2 linked regions of the Thermoleptolyngbya sichuanensis A183 genome follow. The protein of the gene in region 2 binds, or shares a complex with, the protein of the main gene of each other region. Links are inferred from orthologs where the notes say so. Each region holds a gene or a part of one and is shown on either strand. Other genes may lie near its edges.

The links.
Region 1: the proteins of HPC62_RS16770 (region 2) and ureC are in contact, whole or in part, in a crystal structure (PDB 6ZO0), measured with the Sporosarcina pasteurii proteins. The link is inferred for Thermoleptolyngbya sichuanensis A183 from one-to-one orthologs. Residues at the interface, in WP_115364121.1 of Sporosarcina pasteurii: Val2, Pro3, Gly4, Glu5, Tyr6, Arg7, Val8, Ala9, Glu10, Gly11, Glu12, Ile13, Glu14, Ile15, Asn16, Arg19, Gly37, Ser38, His39, Ile40, Arg60, Asn62, Ile63, Pro64, Ser65, Gly66, Thr67, Leu84, Gly85, Gly86; in WP_115362090.1 of Sporosarcina pasteurii: Met1, Lys2, Ile3, Asn4, Arg5, Gln6, Tyr8, Ala9, Tyr12, Gly13, Pro14, Thr15, Val16, Gly17, Asp18, Gln19, Val20, Arg21, Ala23, Asp24, Asp26, Trp28, Thr37, Tyr38, Gly39, Asp40, Glu41, Asn43, Gly47, Lys48.

The regions. Positions count from the first base shown.
Region 1 is NZ_CP053661.1:2,104,521-2,107,805, forward strand. The notes cover bases 229-3,192. They hold ureC (urease subunit alpha), read right to left. Parts: upstream 2,584-3,192; coding sequence 874-2,583; downstream 229-873. Other genes in these bases: HPC62_RS08840 (hypothetical protein), read right to left, coding at 229-509; HPC62_RS08850 (VOC family protein), read left to right, coding at 2,992-3,192. Also shown: more of HPC62_RS08840, read right to left, coding at 66-228; more of HPC62_RS08850, read left to right, coding at 3,193-3,285.
Region 2 is NZ_CP053661.1:4,029,242-4,032,267, forward strand. Bases 40-2,744 are described here. They hold HPC62_RS16770 (urease subunit beta), read right to left. Parts: upstream 1,694-2,744; coding sequence 1,385-1,693; downstream 40-1,384. Other genes in these bases: HPC62_RS16760 (beta strand repeat-containing protein), read left to right, coding at 40-842; HPC62_RS16765 (hypothetical protein), read left to right, coding at 1,111-1,287; ureA (urease subunit gamma), read right to left, coding at 1,781-2,083; tilS (tRNA lysidine(34) synthetase TilS), read right to left, coding at 2,261-2,744. Outside these bases: more of HPC62_RS16760, read left to right, coding at 1-39; more of tilS, read right to left, coding at 2,745-3,026.

The sequences.
Region 1 (3,285 bases), 1.9 Mb from region 2 along the record:
TCAACCGGGTGACGTTGAGACGACTGCCCAGTTTTGCAGCCAGTTTTGCAAGCTAGTTCTGCACGCTAGTTCTGCACAATTGTCAGGCTGAAGGGATGGCGGCTGCCTCGCTCTAGATCGCCGACGAATACCGAGTAATTGCCACGCTCCCAGGCCCCCGACGCTTCGATCACGCCATTAGACAAGTTGGTGGCGCGGGCACAGCCCTTGACGCTGCCATCGGCTCCCAAAATCAGCAGCGTGGGGCGGCCACCACCCTCGACGCGAAACCGCAGCGAGGTAAAGGCCTCGGTAACGCGCACGGTCTGCACGGGGCGATCGCTCACAAAGCCGCAACTGCTAGCCTGCGACCCGCCAGAAGTGCCGCTAATCACCTGCTCTCCTTGCAGCGGTGTGGTGACCTGGGCCATCGCCGCTAGCGACATAGCCAGCACGCCCAGCGCGGCCGTGGGCACAATCTGCCAGTTGATATGAAATCTGCTCTTTTGAAAGGCTGCTTTACGTGTCATGTTCCTATCTACTCCCCATACGCTCCGCGAGAGGGGCGATCGCCACTGAATTAATTTCGGGATTGATTTCGGGGCCACCCTGCTTCCCAGCTTTCTTCCAAACCCGTCCGAAATCCGTCATCCTCTGCCCAAAGCCCAACGGGTGAATCATGGGTAAATCATGATCGATCCGTCGCTTCGGCAATTCCAGTAACCAGCGCGAGCCCACCTGCTCGATGATTTGATCGTGTCATTTATTTTTGAGGACTAGCCAAATCCTATGACAGTTCCTCAAGTGCCCGGTGGGATAGGCCACTTCTTCAACTGACCTATGCAAATGACCGATTCGGCAATCGGGAATATGAAGCTGAATGGCTCAACTTGCTTAAAACAGGAAATAGCGCTGGGCCATCGGCAGCACGGTGGCAGGTTCGCAGGTCAGCAGTTCCCCATCGGCGCGGACTTCGTAGGTTTCGGGATCGACCTCAATGCGCGGCGTGTAGTCATTCAGCTTCAGATCTTTTTTGGTCACCTGGCGAATGTTGGACACGGGCAACACTTCGCGCTGGAGCTTCAGCATTTCGGGGATGCCGTTTTGCACACCAGCCTTAGACAGAAAGGTAAAGGACGTGTTAGCGATCGCCCCTCCATAGCTGGCAAACATCGGCCGCATGTGAACAGGCTGCGGCGTGGGGATGCTGGCGTTGGCATCGCCCATCTGCGCCCAGGCAATCAGTCCGCCCTTGATGACTAGCTCTGGCTTCACGCCAAAGAAAGCGGGTCGCCACAGACAGAGGTCGGCAATTTTGCCCACTTCCACCGAGCCAACGTAATCAGAAATGCCGTGAACGATAGCCGGATTGATCGTGTACTTGGCCACGTAGCGCTTGGCGCGGAAGTTGTCGTTGCGCTCGGAATCCTGCAACAGTGGACCCCGCTGCACCTTCATTTTGTGCCCCGTTTGCCAGGTGCGAGTGATCACTTCGCCGATGCGGCCCATGGCCTGCGAGTCGGACGAGATAATGCTGAAGGCTCCCAGGTCGTGCAAAATATCCTCAGCGGCAATGGTTTCCCGACGGATGCGCGACTCGGCGAAGGCCACGTCTTCGGGGATGCCGCGATCGAGGTGGTGGCACACCATTAGCATATCCAGGTGTTCCTCCAGCGTGTTCACCGTGTAGGGGCGGGTGGGGTTGGTGGAGGAGGGCAGCACGTTCAGTTCGCCGCAGACTTTGATAATATCTGGCGCGTGGCCGCCGCCCGCGCCTTCGGTGTGGTAGGTGTGGATGCAGCGCCCCTTAAAGGCGGCGAGGGTGTCTTCCACAAAGCCCGCTTCGTTTAGCGTGTCGGTATGGATGGCAACCTGCACATCGTATTCTTCAGCCACGCTAAGGCAGGTGTCGATCGCCGCTGGGGCTGTGCCCCAGTCTTCGTGCAGCTTTAGCCCAATGGCTCCGGCTTCCACCTGTTCCCGCAGTCCTTCTGGCTTGGCGCTGTTGCCTTTGCCCAAGAAGCCCAGGTTCATCGGAAAGGCTTCTGCTGCTTCTAGCATTCGGTGAATATTCCATGCGCCGGGAGTGCAAGTCGTGGCGTTGGTGCCGGAGGCCGGGCCGGTGCCGCCGCCGATCATGGTGGTAATGCCAGAGGCGATCGCCACTTCGATCTGCTGCGGACAGATGAAGTGAATGTGCGAGTCGATGCCGCCCGCTGTGAGGATCATGCCTTCTCCGGCGATCGCCTCCGTTGAGGGCCCAATCACAATCGTCACGTTGTCCTGAATGTAAGGATTGCCCGCCTTGCCAATGCCAACGATGCGCCCGTCCTTGATGCCCACATCGGCTTTGACAATGCCCCACCAGTCCAAAATCAGCGCATTGGTAATTACCGCATCCACTGCACCATCTTCGCGGGAAATGGGCGATTGCCCCATGCCGTCGCGGATCACCTTGCCGCCGCCAAATTTCACCTCGTCGCCGTAGGTGGTAAAGTCTTGCTCGACTTCGATAATCAGTTCGGTATCGGCCAGACGGACGCGATCGCCCACGGTTGGGCCAAAGGTTTCCGCATAGGCGCGGCGATCCATGCGATAGCTCATAGCTGGAGTTTGGGGGTCAGGAGTCAAGGGATAGCGTTGCTGCTTGAAGATGAAAGGCAGCAAAATCAACCCTCTTCTTTTAACTCGCAGAATGTAGCACGGGGCGTAGCCAAACAGACCAATTGGCGGCAAAAGTTAAGCTTTTTAACGGCGATCGCCCCAGGAACTCGTACTTCTGTACTATTCATGCCTCTGTACTGTTAAGTTACCCTCTGACTGTACTAACAATCCCTCCACCTCCCCAGCGTCCCCTTAGAGCTAATTTATGAAGCAAATCTTAAGAAGCCTGAAACTCTTGGCATGTGTGGCTTTGAGGTCATGTTTGCCCAGGAAAAGCGGTTTCTCGGAAATCCTTGATTAACAAGGCTTTCAGGCTCCTTTACAAATTAGCTCTTAGCGCTCCCTATCATGGACACTCCCAGCATCCTCTCTCACGTTTCCCTGGGCACGAACCAGTTCGAGCAGGCTGTCGCTTTCTATGACCAGGTGCTACCAACGCTGGGCTGCCGCAAGATTGAGGAATTTCCCGGCGCTGCGGCCTACGGCAAGCTGTTTCCCGAATTTTGGATTCAGACCCCGTTCAATGAGCAGCCTGCTTCCACAGGCAACGGGGTGCATGTCGCCTTCATCGCGGCAAGCAAGGAGGCAGTTCATGCTTTCTATGAGGCAGCGATCGCCGCAGGCGGCACGTCAGACGGAGAA
Region 2 (3,026 bases):
TGCTGCGGCGCAACAGCCAGATCAGCACTTCGGCGGGCATTGCAGGGCAGGGGGGCGATGGCGGCAACATCACGCTGCAAGCAGATTTCATTCTGTCGGTGCTGACGGAGAACAATGACATCACGGCCAATGCCTTTACGGGCGATGGTGGCGCGGTCAATATTTTTACCAGGGGCATTACGGGCATTCTGCCGCAGCCGCAACTCACGCCCCAGAGCGACATTACGGCAACCTCCGAGCGGGGCAACAGCGGCACGATTACCATTACCACGCCGCCTAGCACCGATCCGACGCAGGGTGTAACCGAGTTGCCTGCTGCACCCGTGGATGCGTCGCGGCTGATTGCCCAGCGGTGTGCGGCCAGTTCGGCGATCGCCGCCGATCGCAGCGCCTTCGTAGCCACAGGTCGCGGCGGTCTGCCCCCCGGCCCCAATCATGCGTTCGATCTCCCATCGGTTCGGGTTCCCTGGGCAGAGTCCGCGCCGGCCAGCAGCATGAACGCACCGATTCATGCCCGCCCTCCGGCACAGGCAGCGGCTCTGGATGCTGCCAATCTGGATGCTGCCAATCGGGACGCTGCTAATAATCAGGATGCTGCCAGCTTACACACCGCCAATCTGACGGTCTTGCCCCCGCCCGATGACCCAGATTCCCGAACCTCGCCGCTGACCTTGCGAGAGCCATCGGATGCTGCCTTGTCGGTAGCGTCCAGGCCGCTGCAAGAAGCGCGGGGCTGGCGGCAGACCGCAACGGGCGAAGTGATTCTGCTGGCGAACCTGCCGGAACCATCGAGGTTTCAGGATGTTCAGCCGTTGCCGCCGGGATGCGCTGCACCGGGCTAGGGAACGGTGCTGGGGTTCACGCAGAAAGTTGGGGAAACTGGGGTGGGGCGATCGCCCGTCCTGCCTGATCTCTGGGATATCCGTAAAACCGAACCGCTTCAACCCCAAAGCCGCGAATTAGACTGGAGAAAAGGTTTCTTGTGGTGTTGTAATCCTTAGCAGGGATCGCGTTGATGCAATTCAGGTCAAGCGCAATCCGGGTTTACGTTCGTTCGTTCAACGTCCTAAGTTATTGTCCTAAGTTATTGAGCATTATTGAGAGGTCAAGATGAGCCTTTTTACGTTTCTTGCGCTGGTGATTTACATCGGGGGCGCGTGGAAATTTTGGACCGGGTTTAACCGCACGAATTTCAACCAAAATCGTCTGATGCTGACGCTATTCTGGCCGGTGATGCTGTTCAATGCATCCTATCGGCAGAACTTCAGACGGGCGCTGAAGGGCTAATCCAGAAATGGGCGAATTCAGCCCAGTTTCGCCCCAATTTCGCCCCAATATTCGACCCAGTTTCGACCCAATTTCGACCGGGCACAAACGGGCCGTTCTAATCCAGCGGCCCGTTTATTTGTGCATTCAGCCCATAGACCTGACGGCTGCCCACCAGCGCCACTAGCGTCACTTCTTTTTCGTCGCCCGGTTCAAAGCGCACTGCCGTTCCTGCGGGAATGTCTAGCCGCATTCCCCGCGCCTGGTTGCGGTCAAACGAGAGCGCTGCGTTCACCTCAAAAAAGTGGAAATGGGAGCCGACCTGGATGGGGCGATCGCCCGTATTTGCCACCATCAGCGTCACCGTCGGACGGCCCGCGTTGAGTTCGATGTCGCCAGGTTCGATGAAGAGTTCGCCAGGAATCATGGGCAGGAGTTGTGGGGTTGGGATAGCAGGGCGCGATGGATGAGAGCGATGAAGCGGTGCCACCACTTCATCCACCCTCATCGAGCATTATCGAATCGGATCATGCACGGTCACTAGCTTCGTCCCGTCGGGGAAGGTCGCTTCGACTTGTACTTCGTGAAGCATTTCGGCGATGCCGTCCATCACGTCGCTGCGGCTGAGGAGGGTGGTGCCGTAGGTCATCAGATCGGCGACGGTGCGCCCTTCCCGTGCGCCTTCCAGGATGGCGGCGGAAATGTAGGCAACAGATTCGGGATAGTTGAGCTTCAGGCCTTTGGCTTTGCGGCGCTCGGCCAGCAGGGCGGCAGTAAAGATGAGGAGTTTGTCTTTTTCCTGGGGAGTCAATTGCATGGTGTGGGCGATCGCAGCGTCAGCATCATCAAAAGCATCGGATCATCGGGCAGCAGCGCGGGTCAGGGGGATGCGGGCATAACCAGGCTCCACCTAGCAGACCAGCGCCCAGCCCAGCCAGATTCTACGGCATTATACGCAATCTAAACCGCGAGAAATTGTTTATTTCTTTGCGGTTTATTGCTTTGCGCGGTTGGCAGGATCAACGAGTTCGATCCAGTCTCCAGCGACACGGGCGATCGCCCCACCAGCAAACGGATCGGTTTGGCTGCGGTTGGGTGCGTCGAGCAGGGCCAGCAGTTTTTCCACTGGCTCAAAGCCGGGGGCTTCCGGCAGATGGCGGGCGAGAAACTGGCGCAGGGCGCGGCGCTGGAGAGCGAGGGGCGCAATTTGCAGCGTGGGTCGATGGAGTTGGGGATGTTCGTCTGGCGGGGCGGCGGGTGGCAGTGCCCGGTGCAGCAGATCGGCAGCGGCTGATTCCAGGTAGTCCACGTCGGCGCGGAGCAGTTCGGCGGTGTGGGCCAGAGCCGCCTCTGCCTGGGGATTCAAGTGCGCTTTCAGGGCGGGCAAGATGTCCTGGCGGATGCGGTTGCGGGGATGGCGCAAATCCTGATTGGTGCTGTCTTCCCACACGCGCAAGCCCCGCGACTGGCAAAACTCGGCGGTTTCTACCCGGCGCACGTCCAGCAGCGGCCGCACCAGCGCCACGCCGGGGCACAGTTCGCGCCGCCAGGTGAGGGATTGCAGTCCGTCGGCTCCGCTGCCGCGCACCAGGTTATACAGCAGCGTTTCGGCGCGATCGCTCATTGTGTGGCCGGTTGCAACGCGGGAATAGCCGTGGGCACGGGCGATCGCCCCTAGCACGTCATAGCGCCACGCCCGCGCCGCCGCCTCGCTCGCCGGAATATCTGCTGCCGTTTCAATGAACACCGGAACGCCCCAG